Regions from separate parts of the Kribbella yunnanensis genome, predicted to be linked through region 2. Evidence: riboswitches for the same ligand, from Rfam matches in the RefSeq annotation. Region 2 holds a riboswitch; the other holds the start of a gene.
What was found. Region 2 has a riboswitch for S-adenosylmethionine ahead of thrC (threonine synthase). Riboswitches for the same ligand answer to the same signal wherever they lie in the genome.

Region 1: it holds a riboswitch for S-adenosylmethionine, as region 2 does, so the genes downstream of both, ABD231_RS15420 (aminotransferase class V-fold PLP-dependent enzyme) here and thrC (threonine synthase) in region 2, are expected to answer to the same signal.

The regions. Positions count from the first base shown of each region.
Region 1 is NZ_BAAANF010000009.1:424,803-436,603, forward strand. It holds gene ABD231_RS15415 (prolyl oligopeptidase family serine peptidase) at 1-622, shown strand, start outside; gene ABD231_RS15420 (aminotransferase class V-fold PLP-dependent enzyme) at 633-1,997, opposite strand; SAM riboswitch class IV at 2,014-2,127, opposite strand; gene ABD231_RS15425 (VOC family protein) at 2,223-2,594, shown strand; gene ABD231_RS15430 (DinB family protein) at 2,617-3,147, shown strand; gene ABD231_RS15435 (DUF6351 family protein) at 3,202-5,292, shown strand; gene ABD231_RS15440 (FtsK/SpoIIIE family DNA translocase) at 5,574-7,985, shown strand; gene ABD231_RS15445 (hypothetical protein) at 7,988-8,566, shown strand; gene ABD231_RS15450 (helix-turn-helix domain-containing protein) at 8,694-9,446, shown strand; gene ABD231_RS15455 (MiaB/RimO family radical SAM methylthiotransferase) at 9,498-11,270, shown strand; gene pgsA (CDP-diacylglycerol--glycerol-3-phosphate 3-phosphatidyltransferase) at 11,267-11,801, shown strand, end outside.
Region 2 is NZ_BAAANF010000017.1:259,165-270,965, reverse strand. It holds gene ABD231_RS24740 (nucleoside deaminase) at 1-247, opposite strand, end outside; gene ABD231_RS24735 (LLM class flavin-dependent oxidoreductase) at 244-1,080, opposite strand; gene ABD231_RS24730 (Lrp/AsnC family transcriptional regulator) at 1,174-1,635, shown strand; gene ABD231_RS24725 (hypothetical protein) at 1,620-2,069, opposite strand; gene ABD231_RS24720 (LLM class flavin-dependent oxidoreductase) at 2,153-3,121, opposite strand; gene ABD231_RS24715 (mandelate racemase/muconate lactonizing enzyme family protein) at 3,239-4,357, shown strand; gene ABD231_RS24710 (dihydrodipicolinate synthase family protein) at 4,366-5,322, shown strand; gene ABD231_RS24705 (helix-turn-helix domain-containing protein) at 5,491-6,714, shown strand; gene ABD231_RS24700 (alcohol dehydrogenase catalytic domain-containing protein) at 6,815-7,813, opposite strand; gene ABD231_RS24695 (ubiquitin-like small modifier protein 1) at 7,870-8,145, opposite strand; gene thrC (threonine synthase) at 8,142-9,407, opposite strand; SAM riboswitch class I at 9,421-9,564, opposite strand; gene ABD231_RS24685 (cation:proton antiporter) at 9,629-10,852, opposite strand; gene ABD231_RS24680 (DNA-3-methyladenine glycosylase family protein) at 10,872-11,801, opposite strand, start outside.

The DNA of each region.
Region 1 (11,801 bases), on a different contig from region 2:
AGTGCTGGCGATCGCCAACCTGCGGGGCGGCGGTGAGTACGGCAGCGACTGGCACGACGCGGGGCGGCTCAAGAACAAGCAGCAGGTGTTCGACGACTTCATCGCGGTCGCGGAACACCTGCGGGACCAGGGCGTGACCACTCCGGCCCAGCTGGCCATTCACGGCCGCAGCAACGGCGGACTGCTCGTCGGAGCGGCCATGACACAGCGGCCCGACCTCTTCAAGGTCGCGCTGCCGGGAGTCGGCGTACTGGACATGCTGCGGTTCCACCTGTTCACGGTGGGTGCCGCCTGGGCGTCCGACTTCGGGCATCCGGACAACCCGGAGCAGTTCGAGGACCTGCTGGCCTACTCGCCGCTACATCGCGTGCAGGACGGTACGGCGTACCCGGCCACGCTGGTGGTCACCGGTGACCACGATGACCGGGTAGTCCCGTTGCACAGTCATAAGTTCATCGCTGCATTGCAGCATGCCCAGTCCGGATCCGCACCTGTCTTGACCCGGGTAGAGGTCAACACCGGTCACGGCTTCGGAAAACCCGCCGCGATGATCGCGGCGGAGTGGGCTGACCTACTGGCGTTCGCCGCTCACCATGTAGGCCTGGAGACTCCTGAGCAGTAGGAGCTGGGCTTCACCAGATGCGGGGCGCGTGGAGATCGCGAGGGTCCTCGACCGGCTGACAGCCGTGGTCGGTGTCCTCGTACTCCGCGCGCAGCCCGTTGGTGGCCAGTGAGCGCACTGCGCCGACCAGCCGGTCCACGTGCTCGCGGGTCGTGCCGAGACCGAGGCTGGCGCGCACCGCCGTACCGTGCTCGGGTGCGTCGGCCAGGAGGTGGCCGACCAGCGGGTGGGCGCAGAACTTGCCGTCGCGAACGCCGATGCCGTACTCCGCGCTGAGTGCTGCGGAGACGAGCGTCGAGCTCAGACCCTTGATGGTGAAGCAGACCGTGCCGACGCGGTCGGCCTCGGCGCCGAAGATCGAGTACGTCGTGACGTCGGCGATCTGCGCGAGGCCGGTGCGGAGCCGGGCGAGCAGGCTGCGCTCGTGCTGCTCGATCGCGTCGCGGTTGCGGCTGATGGTCGCGCAGGCCGAGGCCAGGGCGATTGCGCCGATGACGTTGGGGGAGCCGCCCTCGTGACGGGACGGGCCGGTCGCCCAGACCACACCGTCGCCGGTGACCGCGGTCGTCGCGCCGCCGCCATACAGGTAGGGATCGGCGGCGTCGAGCCAGTCCGCGCGACCGATCAGCGCACCGGCGCCGTACGGGGCGTAGAGCTTGTGGCCGGACAGTGCGACCCAGTCGACGTCGAGCTCGGCGATGTCGACGACGCGGTGCGGTGCCAGCTGGGCGGCGTCCAGGCAGATCCGCGCGCCGTGCGCCTTGGCGACCGCAGCGAGCTCGGCGATCGGGAAGATCTCACCGGTCACGTTCGATGCGCCCGTGACGACAACCAGCCGCGGGCCCTCCGGAGCGCTCCGCAGCGCGTCGGCCACAGCAGTCACGGCCGCGCTGGCCGAAGCCGGAGCGGCGAGCCGGACAGTGCGCTCCTCGCCCCAGGGCAGCAGCGCCGCGTGGTGCTCGGACTCGAAGACGATCACCGTCGCGTCCGCCGGGACGGCGTGCGCGAGCAGGTTCAGGGCGTCGGTGGTTTGCCGAGTGAAGATCACCTGGTCGTCGTTGCGAGCGCCGACGAAGCTGTGCACCTCGGCGCGGGCCCGCTCGTACCACTGGGTGGTGATCCGGGAGGCGTACCCGTTGCCGCGGTGCACCGACGCGTACGACGGCAGGGCTGCCTCGACGCTGGCGCGCACCGACTCCAGACACGGCGCGCTGGCACCATGGTCGAAGTTCGCGTAGTCCGTCACGCGACCGTCGGCCAGCGGGACCAGCAGGTCCGCACCGACAGTGGCGGGGATGGTGCCGTTCGTCAGCCGGGTGACCGCCGCACGCGGGGTGGTGGTGCTGGCCGGCTCGAGGATGGAGAGGATCGACATGGCTTCGCTCCCGGGAAGTCCGCACTTGCCGAACGGGGTATCCGCACGGCCTGGTCTTCACCCGGGGCACCCCGCCGCGGAGGAGGGTTGCCGGCCAGCGAGCCGGGGCTTGACGCTGGCGCTCATGACCTGCCGAGAACGGTAACGAACCGGCCACAAGGACGCCAGCCCTAATCTCATGTGATGAGATAGACAAACACATCGTGGGACGAGAGGCGGCGGAAGATGATCGGACGCCTGCACCATCTGGCCATCGACTGTCCGGATCCGCTCCGGCTGGCGGAGTTCTACGCCGAGCTCCTCGGCAAGCCGATCACCTACCGCAGCGACGACTGGGTGGTGGTCGCGGACAACGACCACACGTCCGGTCTGGCCTTCCAGCGCGCACCGGACCACCGCCCGCCGCAGTGGCCGGACCCCGCGCATCCACAGCAGATGCATTTCGACGTCATGGTCGACGACCTCGCGGAAGCCGGTGCGGCCGTCGTCGCGCTGGGTGCCCGTCAAGTGGTGGGCAGCGTGTTCGAGGACCCGGCGGGTCACCCGTTCTGCCTCATCCCGAGGCCGGGCTGGGCACCGCCGATTCGCGACCGTTGAGGTGGGTGTGTTGGATGGCGGGATGACGACGATCGCGGCGTGGACCGCACCTGATGTCGAGCGGCCCGACGGATCGCTGACCGCGCCGGAAGGTGAGCTGCTGCGTGGGTATCTCGACTTCTACCGCAGCACGCTGCTCTACAAGTGCGCCGGGCTGACCGCCGAGCAGCTCGCCACCCGGCCCTCGCCGCCGTCGAACCTGTCGCTGCTCGGGCTGATCCGGCACCTGACCAAGGTCGAGCGGATCTGGTTCCGGATTCACTTCGCGTCCGGCGAGAAGGCCGAGCCGCTGTTCGCGCCGGAGCTGGGCAAGGACGCCGACTTCGAGCTGATCGATCCGGCCGAGGCCGAGGCGGCGTACGACGGCTTGGTAGCCGAATGGAAGTTGTCCGACGAAGCGGCGGCCGACCGGTCGTTCGACGAGCGCTTCGTCTTCAACGGCACGGAGTCGACGCTCCGGATGATCTACATCCACCTGGTCGGGGAGTACGCCCGGCACTGCGGGCACGCCGACCTGCTGCGGGAACAACTCGACGGCACCACCGGAGCCTGATCGATCTGGTAACAAGCCTTCCGATGGACCGGGCGTTGTGGTCAACTTCCTGCCATGAAGCGTCCGGCCGCCCTCGTCGCGCTGATCTTCGCGGTGCTCACCGCGTTGCTCGTCGCGCCCGCGAGTGCGGCATACGGCGTCCGGATCGAGGTGCTGTCGTCTCCGCGGCCGGAGTTTGTCAGCGACGGTAATGCGCTGATCGGCATCACCGGACAGAACCTCGAGAACCTTGTCGTCGAGCTCAACGGTCGCGATGTCACCGACGCCTTCACCCGAACCGCGGACCGGCTGATCGGCCTGGTTCGCGGACTAGTGATCGGCCGGAACACGCTCACCGCGGGCGAGGCTCGACTCGGCATCACGAACTATCCGCGCTCCGGACCGATGCTGGCTGGGCCGCACGAAACGCCGTACATCTGCGGGACGGCCGGTTTCACGACGCTCGCGAAGGTCAAACTCGGACCGGCGACTGGGCCGAACTGCTCGGTGCCGACCCGGGTCGACTACCTGTACCGCTCGACGATCGACCGGTCGCTGAAGGTGCTGCCGGCAACGAAACCCGATGACCTCGCCACGACGACCACGTCGGACGGCCGGCGGGTGCCGTACATCGTCCGCGTTGAAACCGGTGTGATCAACCGGTCGATCTACGAGTACGCCGTACTGCACGACCGCACGGAAGGTGCGCCGAGCGTGCAGCGGCCACCGTCGGCCTGGAACGGCCGGCTGGTCTACAGTTTCGGCGGCGGTTGCCCCGGTGGCTGGTACCAGCAGGGGAGCAACACCGGCGGGATCAACGACGACGTACTCCTGGGACGCGGGTACGCCGTTGCCTCGTCGAGCCTGAACGTGTTCGGGGTGAACTGCAACGGGGTGCTCGCGGCCGAGACGATGACGATGACCCGCGAGCACATCGCCGAGACCATCGGCGTACCGCGGCAGACGATCGGCTGGGGCTGCTCGGGCGGTTCGTACCAGGTCTTCCAGATCGCCGACAACTATCCGGGGCTGCTCGACGGGATCGTCGCGGCGTGCGTGTTCCCCGAGGTCGGGTTCGCGACCCTGCACACGATCACCGACGCGCTGCTGCTGGATCACTACTTCCGATCGGCCGACGGCTGGACCGACACCGCGAAGCGGGCGGTGGCCGGGTTCGGCAAGGTCGAGACGATCGCCAACCTGGCCGCCGGCGGCCGCCGGATCGACCCGCGGGTCTATTGCCCTGAGCAACTACCTGTGGAGCAGCGGTACGACCCGTCGACGAACCCTGGTGGTGCTCGGTGTGACGTCTACGACCACCAGGTCAACATCTGGGGCAAGGACGCTGCCGGCGCTGTCCGGCGACCGCTCGACAACGTCGGGATCCAGTACGGCCTGGCGGCGCTGAACGCCGGCAAGATCACCGCGGCCCAGTTCGTCGACCTGAACCGCGCGATCGGTGGCTTCGACGCCGACGCCAACTTCGTCCCCGGTCGCACGGTGGCCGATTCGCAGGCGACCGAGACGGCGTACCGGACCGGGCAATTGATCAACGGCGGCGGGGGACTCGCGAGCACCCCCATCATCGACTACCGGCAGTACCTGGATGAGCTGCCGAACGGCGACATCCACCTGATGTTCCACTCGTTCTCGCTGCGCGAGCGGCTCGTGAAGGCGAACGGGGATGCGGACAACCAGGTGATGCTGGTGCAGTCCAGCGACGCGCAGGGCGGCTTCAGTACCGGCAACCCGGTCGTCCTGTCCGCGCTGAAGGCGCTCGATCAGTGGATGGATGCCGTGGATGCCGACACTGGTCCCGGCTCGTCGCACAGCCGTCTGATCCGCAACAAGCCGTCGTCGCTCGATGAGGCGTGCTGGACGCCGCAGGGAGTGAAGATCGTCGAGAAGCAGGTCAACGGCATCGGTACGACGCGGTGCAACACGCTCTACCCGGTTTGGCCCGCGCCACGCCAGGTAGCAGGGGCCTCCGTCGCCAACGACATCATCAAATGCCACCTGCGCCCGCTGTCACTGGCTGACTACCAGGCTGACTTCACGCCGGCCCAGTGGACGGCGCTCCGACAGGCCTTCCCGCAGGGCGTTTGTGACTGGACGGCACCAGGTGACGGTCAGCAGCGTCCGACTGAGGCGTGGCCCGTCTTCTGAGTCGTGACGCTACGGATGGGGCAGCGTGATCGGCGTGTGACACGTGGGACTCGAGTGGTATTGGAGGTAGCCTGCTGAACATGGCGACCCGCACGTCTTCCCCGGCGCGGGCGCAGAAGTCGGCAGCGAAACGGCCCAGTACGGCCCGAGCCGCTGCCGGTGGACGCACCCGTCCGTCGGCCGCCCAGAAGCGTGGGCAGACCTCGAAGCGCGGTGGTGGCAGTACCGCTGCGCGGACCAGCACACCCAAAAACAGCGGACCAGGCCCTTTTGCGGCCGCCATGCTGGCGATCGGCCGCGGCCTCGTCAAGCTGTGGATCGGCATCGCCCACCTGATCGGCCGGGCGGCCCGGGGGATCGGTCACGGCGCGCGGGATCTGGAGCCGGAGCACCGCCGTGACGGCGCGGGCCTGTTCCTGATCGGGCTGGCGATCATCGTCGCCGCCTCGATCTGGTGGCACCTGCCTGGCGCGGTCGGCAACGGCGTCCGGACCGCGGTCGGCGAGAGCATCGGTATTACCGGCTGGGCCGTCCCTCTGCTGCTGCTCGCGATGGCGATCCGGACCCTGCGGAACCCCGAGAGCAACGGACCGGCCGGGCGTCAGATCATCGGTTGGACGCTGCTCTCGTTCGGGGTGCTCGGGCTGGTGCACATCGCCCACGGCATCCCGCGACCGGACGTTGCGGGCGATGCCCCGCTGCACGACGCCGGCGGTGCGGTCGGCTACGTCATCTCCGCGGCGCTTTCCTACCTGATGACCCAGTACGTCGCCGCTCCGCTGCTCGTACTGCTCTCGATCTTCGGTCTGCTGGTCATCACCGGTACGGCGATCTACGCGATCCCGCTCCGGGTGCGCGCAGCATTCGACGTACTGATGGGCCGGACCGAACTGCCGGAGGAGGCTGCCGCGCCGGCGGGCGAGTCGCCCACTGACGACACTGTGCGGCTCACCCGCAAGGAGCGTCGCGCCAAGGCTGCCCTCGAGGACGACGGCGACCCCACGATCAAGCCGTACGACTCGCCGGTCCTCGAAGGACGCGAGATCTCCAAGCGCAGCCGCAAGCCGAAGGCCGCGCCGCCTTCGGAAGAAGACGCGTACGACGTCGACGCTTCAGCAGCCGCGGCCCCGGCCACGCCGAGCTTCAAGGTGAACGACGCACCGGCTCCGGAGCCGCCGCCGCACACCCCGATGCCGCAGCGCGTCGAGCAGCTCAGCCTGTCCGGCGACATCACCTACACACTGCCCGACGGCCAGATCCTGAAGCCGGGATCGGTGCACAAGGCCCGGACCAAGGCGTCCGACGCCGTGGTCGACCGGCTGACCGAGGTGTTCGAGCAGTTCAGCATCGACGCCCAGGTCACCGCCTACACCCGCGGCCCGACGGTCACCCGGTACGAGGTCGAGCTCGGCTCCGCGGTCAAGGTCGAGAAGGTCACCGCGCTGTCCAAGAACATCGCGTACGCCGTCGCCTCGGCCGACGTCCGGATCCTGTCCCCGATCCCCGGCAAGTCCGCGATCGGGATCGAGATCCCGAACACCGACAAGGAGATCGTCAGTCTCGGCGACGTCATTCGCTCGGCGACGGCTCGCAACGACCACCACCCGATGGTGGCCGGTCTGGGCAAGGACGTCGAGGGCGGCTTCGTGGTCGCGAACATGGCGAAGATGCCGCACCTGCTGGTCGCCGGTGCGACCGGCTCCGGCAAGTCGTCGTTCGTCAACTCGCTGATCACCTCGGTCCTGATGCGCGCCACCCCCGACGAGGTGCGGATGATCCTGGTCGACCCCAAGCGGGTCGAGCTGAACAACTACGAGGGCATCCCGCACCTGATCACGCCGATCATCACCAACGCCAAGAAGGCCGCCGAGGCGCTGCAGTGGGTCGTCCGCGAGATGGACATGCGGTACGACGACCTCGCGGCGTTCGGCTTCCGGCACGTCGACGACTTCAACAAGGCGGTCCGCGGCGGCAAGGTGAAGCCGCCACCAGGGTCCGAGCGCGTACTCACGCCGTACCCGTATCTGCTGGTGATCGTCGACGAGCTCGCCGACCTGATGATGGTCGCGCCGCGCGATGTCGAGGACTCGATCGTCCGGATCACCCAGCTCGCCCGGGCCGCCGGTATCCACCTGGTGCTGGCCACCCAGCGGCCGTCGGTCGACGTCGTGACCGGTCTGATCAAGGCGAACGTGCCGTCCCGGCTGGCGTTCGCGACCTCGTCGCTGGCCGACAGCCGGGTCATCCTGGACCAGCCCGGTGCGGAGAAGCTGGTCGGTCAGGGAGACGGCCTGTTCCTGCCGATGGGCGCGAGCAAGCCGATGCGGATCCAGGGTTCCTGGGTCACCGAGTCCGAGATCCGCGCCGTGGTCGAGCACACCAAGACCCAGCTGGAGCCGACGTACCGCGAGGACGTCACCGCCGTCGCCGCGCCGAGCAAGGACCTGGACGACGAGATCGGCGACGACATGGACCTGGTGGTCCAGGCCGCCGAGCTGATCGTCTCGACCCAGTTCGGGTCGACGTCGATGCTGCAACGCAAGCTGCGGGTCGGTTTCGCCAAGGCCGGCCGGTTGATGGACATCCTGGAGAGCCGGGGCGTGGTCGGTCCCAGCGAGGGATCCAAGGCGCGGGACGTGCTGGTCAAACCGGACGACCTGGAAGACTTCATCACCACCCTCCGAGGAGAGTGACTGTGACCGAAGCAAGCGCCATGACCCATCATCAGCCCCGTCATGAGGGTTTCGACCTCGACGACAGGCCTGTTCCGTTCACGATCCGCGCCTCCCAGAAGGTGCACGGGGGCCTCGCCCTCGGCGCCGGCCTGGTGGCGGTCGGTTTCGCCGCCTCCGCGTCGGGTACTGCGACCGGTGTACTGCGCTGGTTCGCCGCGGCAGCCTTCGCCGTACTGGCCGTGGTGTGCGCCCGGGCGCTGACGGTCGGGGACATGCTGGTGGCCGACGACGTCGGGATCCGGTTGCGAATCGGCAACGAATGGATCGGCACCCGGTGGCAGGAGATCGAGGAGGTGACGGTGCTGAAACGCCGGCATCCGCTCGACGACGGCCGGATCGCCGTCCATCTGCTGGATCCCGGCCCGATCCTGGCCGCGATGCCGAGTGCGACGCGCCGGACCACGGATGCCAACCGGCGTCTGACCGGGTCCTCACTAGCGGTACCGTTCGGGTTGACGGCACGGCCGTCGAACGGGGAAGTGGTACAGGCTTTGCACATGCTCGCGGACGCCAGATGTCCGGTGCGCGAGCAACTCTGACTTGTCCGTGACCCCATCGGGCGACGACCGTTGACTTGATGTCGGCGGTCCTGGCTGCCGGCATCAGGAACTCATTGATGCTGATGGCCCGCACTTCGGATCGGGCGACGGAGAGGACGGTGACCACGTGAGCATCGGTAGCGAGCTCACGGCGGCCCGTGTACGGGCCGACATGACGATCGAGCAGCTGAGTGCCGCCACCCGGATCAGAACCGGGCTGCTGACCGCCATGGAGGCCGACGACTTCTCCCGCTGTGGCGGCAATTTCTACGCGCGCGGTCACATCCGTTCGATCGCGCGCGTGGTCAAGGCCGACCCGGCGCCCTTGGTGGCGTCCTTCGACGCGGAACACGCTGCCGACGAGGAGAAGTCCCGCCGCGAGGAGCGTGCCGCGGTCAAGGGCCCGACCCTGCACCCGGCCCGTCCGCGCTGGGCCGTTGTCCTCGGGGCGATTCTGGTCGGTCTGATGGGCTGGGGGATGGTTCGGCTCTTCACGCTGCCGAGCGATGTCGAGGCCAACGCGTCCAAGACCACGGCCACCACGACGATCACCACGCAGCCGCCGAAGCCAACCCCGAAGCCGACGGTTGCCCCGACCAAGAAGAAGCCGGTCGCGCCACCGGTGGTGCCGACGAAGACCACGCTCACCCTGACCGCGAAGAACAACGGTTCTTATGTGACGCTGCGCGACAAGAAGGGCAAGCGTCTCTTCCAGGGCCTGGTCGGTCCTGGTTCGGTGCAGACGGTCACTGTGGTCGGCGACATCCGCGTGTCCGCCGGTGCCCCGGGCAACCTCGCGATCAAGGTCAACGGCAAAGCCCAGGTCACCAAGCTCTACCGCTTCGTTGCCCACCCCGACGGCACCCTGACCAAGAAGTAGCGTTCGCGCGCAGTTAGGTGTGAGGCTGGGCGGCGAGTCATACTCGTAGTGATGACTACGCCACCCGTCACTGTTGCCCTGGTCACGCTGGGCTGTGCCCGCAACGACGTCGACTCCGAGGAACTCGCCGGCCGCCTCGAGGCCGGCGGCTTCCTTCTCGTCGACGACGCCACCGAAGCGGACACCGTGGTGGTGAACACCTGCGGTTTCGTCGAGGCCGCCAAGAAGGACTCGGTCGACACCCTGCTCGCCGCCGCCGACTACAAGGAGTCCGGCCGCACCCAGGCCGTCGTCGCCGTCGGCTGCCTCGCCGAGCGCTACGGCGACCAACTCGCCGAGGCCCTCCCCGAAACTGATGCGGTCCTCAGCTTCGACGACTACGCCGACATCTCCGACCGCCTCCGCTCCATCCTCTCGGGCACCAAGCACCACCCCCACACCCCCCGAGACCGCCGCAAACTCCTCCCGCTGTCTCCAGCAGCCCGCCAGTCCGCCGCCCCCGTAGCCACCCCCGGCCACGGCGACCACGCGCCCAGTGCCACGCCCGCCCATGGCGACCACGCCCCCAGCGGCGCCGCTCCCGCCCACGGCGACCACGGCTCTGCCGTCATCCCGGCTCAGCGCGACCACGCGCGTGGCTCCTCGGAGGCCGCTGCAAGCACCCTCGGAGACCACATCCCCTCGGCACTCAAGCCGGTTGGCACCTCGGATTCTGCCGCCGACACCGCGCAGCCTCTCAAGGGGCGGATGGTTGCCGCGTCTGACGGCACCCGCAACGAATTGAAGATCGACGCGCCTGACCTCGCGTCTGCTCCGGCCAGCGGCCCGCGCGTCGTACGCCGCCGGCTCGACGGTGGCCCGATGGCGCCGCTGAAGTTGGCGTCCGGCTGCGACCGCCGGTGTGCGTTCTGCGCGATCCCGATGTTCCGCGGCGCGTTCATCTCCCGCCGCCCCACCGAGGTCCTCGGCGAAGCCCACTGGCTCGCCGAGAACGGTGTCCGCGAACTCTTCCTGGTCTCCGAGAACTCCACCTCCTACGGCAAGGACCTCGGTGACCTCCGCCTCCTGGAGACCCTCGTCGCAGACATCGCCGAGGTCCCCGGCATCACCCGGGTCCGCGTCTCCTACCTGCAGCCCGCCGAGATGCGCCCGACGCTGCTTGCCGCGATGACGTCGACCCCCGGCGTCGTCCCGTACTTCGACCTCTCCTTCCAGCACGCCTCCGGCCCGCTCCTGCGCCGGATGCGCCGCTTCGGTGACTCCGAACGTTTCCTCGAACTGATCGCCCAGGTCCGCGCCGCAGCTCCCGCCGCCGGGATCCGCAGCAACGTCATCGTCGGCTTCCCCGGTGAGACCGAGGAAGACGTCGACATCCTCTGCGACTTCCTCTCCCAGGCCGGCCTGGACGCGATCGGCGTCTTCGGCTACTCCGACGAGGACGGCACCGAGGCCGAGACCTACGACGGCAAACTCGACGAGGACACCATCGCCGCCCGCCTCGACCGCGTCACCCGCCTCGCCGAGGACCTCACCTCCGCCCGCGCCGAGTCCCGCATCGGCGACCTCGTCGAGGTACTCGTGGAATCCCTCACCGCCGCCCCGGACGACGCACCGGTCGCCGGGCAGACCGGTGAAGGCCGCGCCGCTCACCAGGGCCCCGAGGTGGATGGTTCGACGACGCTGGTCGGGCTTCCGGAGGGTGTCCGGATCGGTGATCTGGTCTCCGCGAAGGTGTCCGGCAGCGACGGTGTCGACCTGATCGCGGAGTTCGCCGCGGTGGTGAATCCCCAGGACGACCGTCCGGCCGCTAACCTGACCGCGTGACCAACCCGCCGAACCCGGTTCCGCAAGCCGGGCGGATCCACGCGCCGAGCGCCTGGAACGTCCCGAACGCGCTGACTGTGCTGCGGCTCGTCCTGGTTCCGCTCTTCGTCTGGCTGCTGCTCCGCCACGACGGTAACGACACCGGCACCCGCCTGCTCGCCACGGGCGCCTTCGTGGTCGCGATCGTCACCGACCGTTTCGACGGTGACATCGCGCGCCGCTGGAACCTGGTCACGAACTTCGGCAAGATCGCCGACCCGATCGCCGACAAGGCCCTCACCGGAGCCGCCTTCATCGGCCTCTCCCTGCTCAACGAACTCCCGTGGTGGGTCACTGTCGTCGTCCTGGTCCGCGAGTGGGGTGTCACCGCCCTCCGCTTCTGGGTCATCCGCCACGGCGTGATGCCCGCCAGCCGCGGCGGCAAACTCAAGACCGTCCTGCAGGCGATCGCTCTCGGCCTCTACCTCCTCCCGTGGCAGACCCTCGGCCTCCTGCACTGGACCGCGATCCTCTTCATGACCGCCGCCGTAG
Region 2 (11,801 bases):
GTTCGCAGCTGGTGTACATGGTGGTTGCGGCTGCTACGTCGGCGGGGAGTTCACGGGCGGCCCAGACGGCTAGTTTCAGTTCGGGGTGGTGGCTGATGTCGGATTCGGTGATGGTGGTGTTCTGGGCTTCGGCGAGGACCGTGCCGTCGGGGCCTACGAGGAGCGAACCGAAGGGTGGGTTGCCGGCTTCGCGGGCGGCTGCGGCCAAGGCGATGGCTCGGCGGAGGAAGGTTTCGGACGAGGTCATGTCAGTTCCTGTCGGAGGGTAGCGAGGGCTTGCCACGCGGTTTCGGGGTGTTCGGTCTCGGCGGGATCGCCATGGAAGGGATCGAGTACGACGCTCGTAGCGCCAAGCTCACGCAGTACGGCGAAATCGGCGAGCACCTGGTCGATCGACCCCTCACCGGCTACCCGCGACTCCTCGGGCAACGGTGACGCGGTGAGCCGGAGCAGGATCCGCGGCGCGAACGCGGGGACCGGCCGACCCTCGGCCGCTGCGATCTCGGCCAGCTGTTCGGTTGCCGTGCGCAACCAGTCGATGCGGTTCCGGAGCGGATGCCAGGCATCACCCAACAGCACGGTACGACGCATCGCCGCCGTACTGCGGCCGCCGACCCACAACGGGATGTGCCCGGCACCGTAGTCGGCGGTGTCGGCCCAGGCCGAGCGCAAAGTGGTCAGCAACGAATCCGTCGCCCGACCGCGCCGCGAGTGTTCAGCACCGAGCGCCGCGAACTCCTGCTGCGCCCACCCGGCACCGACCCCGAGCACCAGCCGACCGCCGCTCAGCGCATTCAGGTTCGCTGCCATCCGAGCCACCAGCAACGGATGCCGGTACCCCGCGATCAGAACCGTCGTACCAAGCCGCACCCGCGACGTGATCCCCGCCAGCCAACTCAACGTGGTGAACGGCTCGTAGAACGGCGCCGGATACTGCTCCGCAACATCCGGCGTGATCACCACATGGTCCGAAACCATCAACAGGTCGTACCCGAGCCCCTCAACCACCTGAGCCCACTCACGCAACCGATCCGGATTCGTACCGGGCCCAAAATTCGGGACGTTCACGCCGATTTCCACCCCGCCAGGCTATCCAGGCAGCAGTCCACTCCTGAAGAGACTTCTCCCGGCAAAACCAGCACCCGACCACGAATTCCCCGGTAGATTAGCCATATGACCGAGACTCTCGATGCGATCGACTGGGCGGTGCTGACCGAGCTGCAGACCGACGCACGGCTGTCGCTCAGCGAGCTAGGCCGCCGCGTCAACCTGAGCGCCTCGGCAACGACAGAGCGCGTACGGCGACTGGAGTCGCTCGGTGTCATCACCGGCTACCGGGCGGACGTCGACCTGGCGAAGGTCGGCTACCCCGTGCTCGCCGTCGTACGGCTGAAGTATCCCGGCAACAAGCACGAGCCGCTCAAGCGCCTGCTCGCCGAGCGCAGCGAGTTCCTCGAATGCCTGCGCACCACCGGCGACGACTGCTACACCCTCAAAGTCGCCGCCGCTTCCATGCCGCACCTGGAGGAGCTCGTCAACCAGCTCACCGAGTTCGGCAGCACCACGACCAACATCGTCTACTCCCAAACCCAGCCGTACCGCGGTCCTCGGCAACAGGCTCAGCGGCTCCAGTAATAGAACTCGTGCAGTTGCATTGAGGTGTCGATGATGAACAGGTACTGACTGCTCAACGTCTCGGCGTCGATATCCGCCTGAAGCATGACGGCTGCACCATCGCCAACGAGTCCGAGCTGGTAGGTGTAGAAGGTCTCGCCAAGTCGCCGAGCCACCGCCGCGGCAACCGCATCTATAGCGGACTGCCGATTGCCATAGCCGACCGGCGCCGGCGGAACGAAGACCGAGATCGGTTCACTCCACGCCGCAGCTGCCGACGGCGTCACCGCACCGAGCCGGTCGGACCACGGCGCCAGCGTCCGGCCGATCCGCGCGACGGTGTTCATCGACCGATGGACCGGCGTCGCCGTCCCTTCGTCGAACTGCATGATCGGCCGCGCACCAGGCGACGCAACCGTCCGGAAGCGGTCTGACAGGTCGGTGATCTCGAGCATCCTGGCTACCCCTTCGACGACAGGACCTCAGTCCAGCACCATCCAACCTCACACCGCACAATGCGTCAGCAACCTGCCAGGGCTCAGCCGTTCAGCTCCCCAAAGGCTTCGATGGCGCGCAGAGCGTCCGTCTGGGACATCCCGGGCGGCTGAATACGCAGGATGATGCCGTCAGCACCCATCTCCTCGTAGTGGGCGATCCGCTCAGCGCACTCCGCGGACGAGCCGATGACGCTGCGGTCCGCGATGTCATCCCAGCCCTGGGTGTAGCGGCTGGCATCGGCGGAAGTCCGCTTCCAGCCGGTATACGCGTCGTACAGATCCCGCAAGGGCTCCTCCAACGCCTTACGTGCCTCCTGCGACGTCGGAGCAGCGAAACCCTCTCGGCACAGGATGGTCTCCGCACCGAGCGTGCCCTCACCCCGCGGATACCCCTGGTACTCCGCGATCTTCGCCGGCAGATCAGCATCCAGCTCGTTGAACGACGTCGTCCACCCGTCACACGTCCGCGCGGTCCGCTCCAGTACGGCGGACACTCGCCCACCGTTCCACAGTCGGGGCCGGGGCGATTGCACCGGCCGCGGCGACAGGTACGCGTCCTGCAGACTGGTGAAACGACCCTCGTACGTCACCGACTCCGAAGTCCACAACCGGGTGACGATCTCCAGGCACTCCTCGAACCGCGCAACCCGCTCGCGCTGCGTCACGCCGTACAGGGCGAACTCCTCCGGCCGATACCCGAGCACGAACCCTGCTGTGACCCGGCCGCCGGATAGAACATCCAAGTGCGCAAGCGTCTCGGCCAGTACGACGGGCTGGTACAGCGGCGCGACGATCCCTGCCGTGGCGATCCCGATGGTCGACGTGTGGGCGGCCAGCCAGGTCAGCGAGGTGAGGATCTCGTGGTACCCAGGCCGGTGCAGATGCCGTTCACCGAGCACCACCCACTCGAACCCGGCCTGCTCGGCCAGCCGCGCCTGCTCGACCGCATCGGCCAGTTGCGGGCGCTCGCTGTCGGTGCCGTACAGGTTGAGATACAGACCCAGCCGCATCAGGGTGCCACCTTCCGTTGACAGAGAGCACTCAGGGTATTTACGGTCTTGACCGTAAGTCCTTTTGCGTCGGAATGCGACCCCTAACCGCCTGATGGTGTCCCTAAGGAGCCGACCATGACTGTTCTATCGCACCCGGTGGGCCTCCCGGCCGGTACCGGATCGGCCCCGATCAGCGCGATCCGGACGCGAGTGGTCAGGGCGCCGTACCGTCGCCCGTTCCAGATCAGCAGTGGGATCAGCACGGATCTGATCAGTCTGGTGGTCGAGATCCACACTGCCGACGGCGCGGTCGGGATCGGCGAGACGTCCCCGATGACGGCGTACACCGGGGAGACCCTGGCAGGTGTCACCGCCGCGATCGAGGAGCACCTCGCGCCCGCTCTGATCGGCCGGGACCCGCTCGACCGGGCCGGTGCACATGTAGTCATGGACGGCGTCCTCCGCGGCCAGCACGTGGCCAAGTCCGGCCTGGACATCGCCCTGTACGACCTGGCCGGCCGTCTGAGCGGTTGGCCGGTGCATGCGCTGCTCGGGGGCAGCATCCGGAGCCGGGTGCAGACCGCCTGGGTGGTCGGCCTGGGGACGCTCGACGAGATGGCTGCCGAGGCCGCTGAGTACTCCGCGCGCGGTTTCCAGCATCTGAAGGTCAAAGGCGGCCATGACCCGGCCAAGGACCTCGAACTGATCCGTGCGGTTCGTGCGGCGATACCTGCGGACACTGAGCTGTGTCTGGACGCCAACGAGGGGTACGACGCGACTACGTCGTTGCCCTACCTGGCGAAGATGACAGCGGCCGGTCTGAGCCTGCTGGAGCAGCCGCTCCCCCGCTGGGACCTGGCGGGGATGGTTCGGCTGCGGGAGCGGCTCGACGTCCGGGTGATGGCCGACGAGAGCATGCACTCGTTGCACGATGCCCTGGAGATCGTACGGCGCGGGGCGGCCGACGTACTGAACATCAAGATCCTGAAGGTCGGCGGACTGCACCGGGCGCTGCAGATCGCCAATCTGGCCGAGGCTGCGGGTCTGGCGGTGAAGATAGGCTCGATGCCGGAGCTGGGCGTCGCCACGCTGGCCGCAGTCCACCTGGCCGCCGCCGTACCGGGTGCAACCGTTGCGGCCGACCTGGTGGGGCCGCTGCTGGTCGAGGAGGACCCGCTGGCTCCGAGTGTGTTTGCCGACTGCAAAGGCTGGATCGACGTACCCACCCGACCTGGCCTCGGCCACGACGTCTGAGAGGTCCCATGCATCCCCTCGTCGAGCAGCTGCGCGGCACAGTCCTCCCTGCGGTCTTCACACCGATGGACAGCAACGGAGTCATCGCGTACGACGCTTTGATCCCATATGCGACTGCTATCGCGGCCCAGGAGATCGGTGGGATCGCGGTGTGGGCCCACACCGGCCGTGGGCTGTACCTGAGTGCCGCCGACCGCACCAAGGTGCTGGAAACGTGGCGCCAGGCCACCAAAGCTCCGATCGTGGCCGGAGTCGGCGTACCGCGGTCGGAGTCCCCGCAGAGCCTGCAGGACGCGGCCGATCTGACTGTGGCGATGTCCCTGCAGGCAGCGGACGCCGGAGCGGACGCAGTGATGGTCTATCCGCTCGCTCGGCTGGCGGAGTCGCCGGACGGGCACGAGCAGGCCGTGAAGCTGCACGAGCGAGTCGCTACGGAGAGCGGGCTGCCGCTGGTCGGTTTCTACCTGCACGGCGAGGCAGGTGGGTATCCGTACCCACCGGAGCTCATCCGGGATCTGCTGAGCCTCGATGCGATGCTCGGGGTCAAGACAGCGACGCTGGACCGGGCTATCGGGACGCAGGACGCCATCTGGGCCGGGCGAGACACCGGCAAGCTGCTGATCACAGGTGAGGACCGCATGTACGGTCCGTCGTTCATGTGGGGTGCAGATACGGCCCTGGTCGGTATTGCATCAGCACAGGTCGAGCTGTCGGTCGCCGTACTGCGGGCTTGGCGGGCCGGCGATCACAGCGCATTCCTGACCGCTTCCGAGCGGCTGGACCGGTTCGCGGCAGCCACGTTCTACGCACCGATCGAGGGCTATGTGCAGCGGATGATCTGGGCGGCCGTATGGGAGGGCCTGATCCCGGAGGAGGCCGCGCACGACCCCTATGGCCCGGAGCTGCCCAGCAGCGAGCGCGACCTGGTGATCCGCACGCTCGAGGAGCTGCAGTCCGACAAGTGAGGTGGCGCGCTCCCTCCATCGCTCCACCACACCTCGTCCGCAGCCGACCGGCAATCGCCTCGCAGCAATTATGGTCTTGACCGAAACTAAGAGACTCTGCTTCGATCGTCAAGAGTTCGGCCGGGCTGCATTACAGTGCATGACAGTGCACGGCATGGGGGTGTGGTGATGGCAGTCGTGGTCGGCGTTGTCGGTCCGGAGGACGTCGTGCAGCGCGTGATCGCGACCGGTCCGCCGACCGGAGCCACCCTGCAACCCCTGTCGTACCGGCACGAGACCGAGACGATCGAGCTCGTCGTACAGTCCCAGGAGCAGCTCGACGCCCTCCTCTTCACCGGCATCGTCCCGTACACGATCGCCACCGAAGCCGGCGTCGTCGACCGCCCGGCCATGTACGTCTCGTACGACGGCGCCACGCTCCTGCGCGCCTTGGTCGAACTGCTCCGGCTCGGTCACAACGTCACCCAGTTCTCGATCGACACGCTCCGGCGCAGTGAGGTCCTGGAGACACTGATCGAGGCGAAGCTCCCGACCGACCAGATCCAGGTGCTGCCGTACCGGCCCGGCCTGACCTCGGACGACATCGTCACCTTCCACCGCAGCGCCCGCGACAAGCACGACACCAAGATCGCGATCAGCTGCCTGGGTTCGGCGTTCCACCTGCTCGAGAACGAGATGCCCTCGGTCCGCCTGGTCCCGTCGCGCTACTCGATCCGCTCGACCCTGCAGGCACTGGTCCTCACCACCAGCGGCCAACACGTCGGCGACGCCCAGGTCGCCCTCGGCATCGTCGACCTCCCCGAACCCGACGACGCCCTGGCCGGCGACCTCATCACCCTCGGCGGCAGCCTCGCCCTCCTCCCCGACGGCCGCCACCTGGTCGTCACCACCCGCGGACTGCTCGAGCAGGCGACCGAACAGTTCACCCGCATGCCGCTACTCGACCACCTCGCCGCGCGACACAGCACGGCGTACGTCGGCTTCGGTATCGGCCGCACCGCGGCGGAAGCAGAAGCCCTGGCCCGCCGGGCAGTCGGACGCGCCGGCTCGATCGGTACCGTGGCCGGCGTCGTCTCGATGTCCGACGACGTCGAGATCGTCCTGGAACCCTCCGGCGACCAACCCACCATCCCCCGCGGCGCCGAAAGCCTCCCCCTGCTGGCCCGCCGCGTAGGCCTCAACCCGGCAACCCTCGCCCGCATGCGCGAACTAACCGCCAAGAACCCCGACGGCCTAACCACCCAAGACGTAGCCGACCACCTAGCAGTCCAACTCCGAACCGCCCGACGAGTCCTCAAACGCCTAGAACGAGCCGGCCTGGCCGACCCCATCGCCACCCAACAACACGGCCGAACCGGCCGACCCCCCACCATCTACGCCATCCGCCTGTAAGCATCTCGTGGGTTGACCCACGAGCTTGTGGGTTCTGCACCCGCATGCGATGGGGGAACCCACAAGCTGATGGGGGAACCCAGCAGATGCCGTCGGCGCGTCAGGGGGTGATGATGGTGACGCCGGCGGGGGTGCCGTCGCTCAGCGCGGCCAGGGCGGCTGGGGTTTCGTCGAGGGTGATGGTGCGGGTGATCAGGGCGGCGGGGTTTAGGTTGCCTTGGGCAACTTGATCGAGCATTTCGGGGTAGGCGTGGGCGGGCATGCCGTGGCTGCCCAGCCATTGGAGTTCCTGGCCGATCAGCCGACTGACATCGAGTTGTACGCCGGACGGCAGCAGCCCGATCTGGACATGCCGACCGCGTGGCCGGAGTACCCGGAGAGCGTGCTGCACGAGGTCGTTCGAGCCAAGCGCGTCGAACGTGACGTGAGCGTCCAGGTCGACTCCGACGGTCGTGCTCAGCGTTTCGACGGCGCCGTATTCGGCGGCCAACTGAAGTGCAGCCGGGTTCGTGTCGACCGCGACCACCCGCGCGCCCGCGGCGGCGGCGATCATCACCGCCGACAGGCCGACCCCACCGCAGCCGTAGACCACCACGGTCTCGCCGGCCTCGACCTTCCCCACCTGACGAACAGCCCGGTACGACGTCGCAAACCGGCAACCCAGCCCAGCCGCCGTACCGAAGTCGAGTTCGTCCGGCAGCCGCACGAGATTCACCTGCGCGTACGGAATCGCGACGTACTCTGCGAACGAGCCCCAATAGTTGAACCCTGGCTGCAGCTGATTCGGGCACACCTGCTGATTGCCCGCAGCGCACTCCGCACACGAACCACAAGCGCAGATGAACGGCGTCGTCACCCGATCCCCGACCTGCCACCCCTCGACCCCGGCCCCGACAGCCGCAATCGTCCCCGCCAACTCATGCCCAGGCACGTGCGGCAACACGATGTCCGAGTCGTGCCCCATCCACCCATGCCAGTCACTCCGGCACAGCCCGGTCGCCTCCACCTTCAGCACCACAGCCCCCGCAGCCACCTCCGGCTCCGGAACCTCCCGCACCTCGGGCACAACGCCGTACTTCTCAATCACCACTGCGCGCATGGCGTCACCCTACGCAGTGGTGGTTCCGGACGAACGCCCGGAACCACCGCGGAAACTCAGCCGCCGGCTACGGCTGGGATGATCGAGACCTGGCCGCCGTCCTTGATCGCGGTCTGCAGGCCGTCGGCGAAGCGGACGTCGTCGTCATCGACGTAGACGTTCACGAAGCGGCGCAGTTCGCCGGACTCATCGAGGACGCGGGACTTGATGCCCGGGTACGACGTGTCGAGCGACTCCAGCACCTCGGTCAGCGTCGCGCCCTCGGCGGACACCTCGGAGACGCCCTGGGTGTAGGGCCGGAGGATGGTCGGGACGCGAACACTCACACTCACTGCAGGCCTGCCTTCACGAAGGCGTCGTACGACGCGGGGATGGTCACCTTCGGGCCGACCCGGTCGGCCACGGCGTCGAGCGTCTTGAGCCCGTCGCCGGAGTTGATGATCACCGTCTCGGCGTCGGGGTCGAGCTGACCGGTCTCGATCAGCTTCTTCAGGGTCGCGACGGTCACCCCGCCGGCGGTCTCGGTGAAGATGCCCTCGGTGCGGGCGAGCAACTGGATGCCGTCGACGACTTCCTCGTCGGAGACGTCCTCGATCACACCACCGGTACGACGCGCGACGTCGAGCACGTACGGTCCGTCGGCCGGGTTGCCGATGGCGAGCGACTTCGCGATCGTGTCCGGCTTGACCGGCTTCACCACGTCGTACCCGTCGCGGAACGCCTGCGCGACCGGCGAGCAGCCGGTGGCCTGGGCGCCGTAGATCTTGTAGTCGGTGGCGTCGACCAGCCCGAGCTTGCCGAGCTCGGTGAAGCCCTTGTCGATCTTGGTGAGCTGCGAACCGGACGCGACCGGGATCACGACCTGCTGCGGGATCCGCCAGCCGAGTTGTTCGGCGATCTCGAACGCCAGCGTCTTGGAGCCCTCGGAGTAGTACGGGCGGACGTTGACGTTGACGAACGCCCAGCCGTCCTCCTCACCGGCGATCTCGGAGGCCAGCTTGTTGACGTCGTCGTAGTTACCGTCGACGGCCACCAGGGTCCCGCCGTACACGGCCGTGGTGATGATCTTGGGCCGCTCGAGGTCCTTCGGGATGAAGACGACCGAGCGGATCCCGGCCCGGGCGGCGGCCGCGGCGACGGCGTTGGCCAGGTTGCCGGTGGAGGGGCAGGCGAAGACCTTCATGCCGAGCTCGCGGGTGGCACTCAGGGCACTGGCCACGACCCGGTCCTTGAAGGAGTGGGTCGGGTTGCCGGAGTCGTCCTTCACCCAGAGCTTGCGCAGCCCGAGCTCGCGGGCCAGGTTCTGTGCGTCGATGAGCCGGGTGTAGCCGGGCTCGGTGTTCGGGAAGCTGGCCACGTCGACGGGGACGGGCAGCAGTGGCTGGTAGCGCCAGATGTTCTTGGGGCCGGCCTCGATCTGTTCGCGGGTGATGGTCGGGAACTCGTACCCGACCTCGAGCGGACCGAAGCACTCCATACAGGCGTAGAACGGACCGAGCGGCGACTTCGCCCCACACGCGCGACAGCTCAGGTGCGTACCGTTGCCAAAGGCACCTTCACGGATGGTGTGGGTAGCGGCGGTGGCCAGGCTCATGAGTGAGGTTCCCCTCTCATCTTCCCCGCGGCACCGGATCTCGATGGCGGGACGGATTTGGCACCGTTCCACCGTGAGTGGCCCCAGGGCGGGGTCTCGACGGGGAGGGTTGCCGGGACTTCAACGGGCCGTTTCCCTCAGTCCCTCTGGATGAGCTGCCCCGAGGTTACCCAATCGAGGCCGGATCACACCCTCCGACTTCCAGCATGCGAGACGCCGTCTCATGTACGGCGCTCCAGGAAACGCATCACCGGAGTCGCCGCGACGCCGTGCAGGACGACACTCAGAATGATCGTGAACCCCAGCGTCGCCCACAGCCAGGGCAGCTCCGCGCGGAAGTGCATCCCGACCGCCGCGAGGTAGTAGATCGAGGACACGCCACGCACCCCGAACGCTGCTGTAGCCCACGCTTCGGTCCGGCTCAGCCCGCTCCGGATGAGCGACAGCCGACCAACAATCGGCCGTACGACGAGCACCAGCAGCAGGCCGATCAGCACACCGGACCAGGTCAGCGGCTCGAGCAGTCCGGCGGTCACGGCGACACCGAGGAGCAGCAGGACACCCCAGGTCAGAATGTGTTCGAGCTCACCGATGAAATCGTGCAGCTCGTTGTGGAAATCGTGACTGCGCTCGGCCGCTCGCAATGTGAGGGCGGCGACGAAGACTGCGATGAACCCGTACCCGTGGAGTACTTCGGTGAGCCCGTAAACGCCGAGCGTCATGGCCAGTGCGAGGACAGGCTCCCGCGAATCCGCCAGCCGCAGACTGTGCGCCCGAGCCGAGAACGTCATCCGGCCCAGTAACCACCCGGCCCCGAAACCGACCGCGACCCCGATCACCACCTTGCCGATCACGTCCCAGGCGACCCACTCGACCGGCGCGAAACTCTTGGTGGCGAGAAAGACTGCGAGGTAGACGAACGGCGCCGCGAGCCCGTCGTTCAGGCCCGCTTCAGAAGTGAGCGCGAACCGCACCTCGTCGTCCTCGTCGACCTCGGCGCCTTCACCGGTGGTCGGCCCGCCGACCTGCACATCCGAGGCCAGCACCGGGTCGGTGGGCGCCAGCACCGCAGAGATCAGCAGCGCCGTGGCCGGTGCGAGGCCGAGCAGCCAGCCCACGCCGGTCAGCGCCGCGACCCCCGCGGGCATCGCGATGAACAGCAGCCGCCACGTCACGCCCCAGTGCAGGAGACTGATCGGTCGGTCGATCGCCAGACCGACACCCATCAGCGCGATGATCACCGTCAGCTCGGCCAGGTGCTTGGTGATCTCCGGTTCGGCAATCGGGCTGAGCTGCGCCCGGTCCACGACCAGGCCGAGCAGCATTCCCCCGGCGAGGAACGCGATCGGCGCAGAGACGGCGTACCGGGAGAGCAGTCGCGGCAGCACTGCGCCGAGCAGGAGGGCGAGGCCCGCGACCAGGTACAGCCCGTCCCCATTGATCACCCCCGTCTAGTGCCCCGCGCTACCGCAGACGATGCGTTGCGCCTGGGGTGTGCGTCGGCAGCGCCTTCCGAGGGCCGTACCGCGGATGGCTGATCCCGGCCAGCTCCAGCAACCGCTGCACGCGGAACCGATGACCGCGGTACGGCTCGATCAGCTCGGCGCAGCCGTCGTCGTCGAGCTCCTCGCCGATCAGCGCGTACGACACGTTGCGGGACACGTGATAGTCCGCGAACGAGAACGCATCCGCGTCACCATGCGCACGCTGCCGCACCTCGGCCGCCGTCCACACCCCGACCCCCGGCAACGACCGCAGCCGCCGCTCGATCTCGGCCGAGTCGGTCAGCTCCAGCGTCCGCTCCAGCGCCTTCGCCCGGGTCGCCGCCGTCACCACGACCCGCGACCGCCGCCCCTCGACGCCCGCCCGCAACCACTGCCAGGACGGAATCAGCCGCCACTCCTCCGGCGCCGGCGGCACCATCATCCGCCGCCCCTCCGGCCCACCGGGCCCCGGCGCAGGCTCGCCGTACACGGTCAGCAGCTGCCGCCACCCCCGGAACGCTTCCTTCCCCGTCACCACCTGCTCGATCCCCGCGGCCGCCATCGCCTCGAACACCGCCCGAGTCCGCGGCACCCGCAGATGCGGAAACCGCCGCGCCGCCTCCACCAACACCGGATGCACCGCCAACGGCGCGAACCCCTCCCAACTGTCCGCCTCCCCCAGCAACTCCGGCACCCCGTCCAACGCCCACTCCGCCCCAGCCCCCCAAGCCTCCGCCTCAACCTCCAACTGCCGCGGCGTCAGCCGCAACAACACCGGCCCCTCAGGAGTCCGAGTAGCCCGCCAAACAGTCCGCCCGTCATACACGTACGCCGGATCCCCCGGCCCCTTCCGCAAACCACCGATGACCGAGTGCGGATCCACCACCCGCCCCGGCCGCCAAACCCGCAT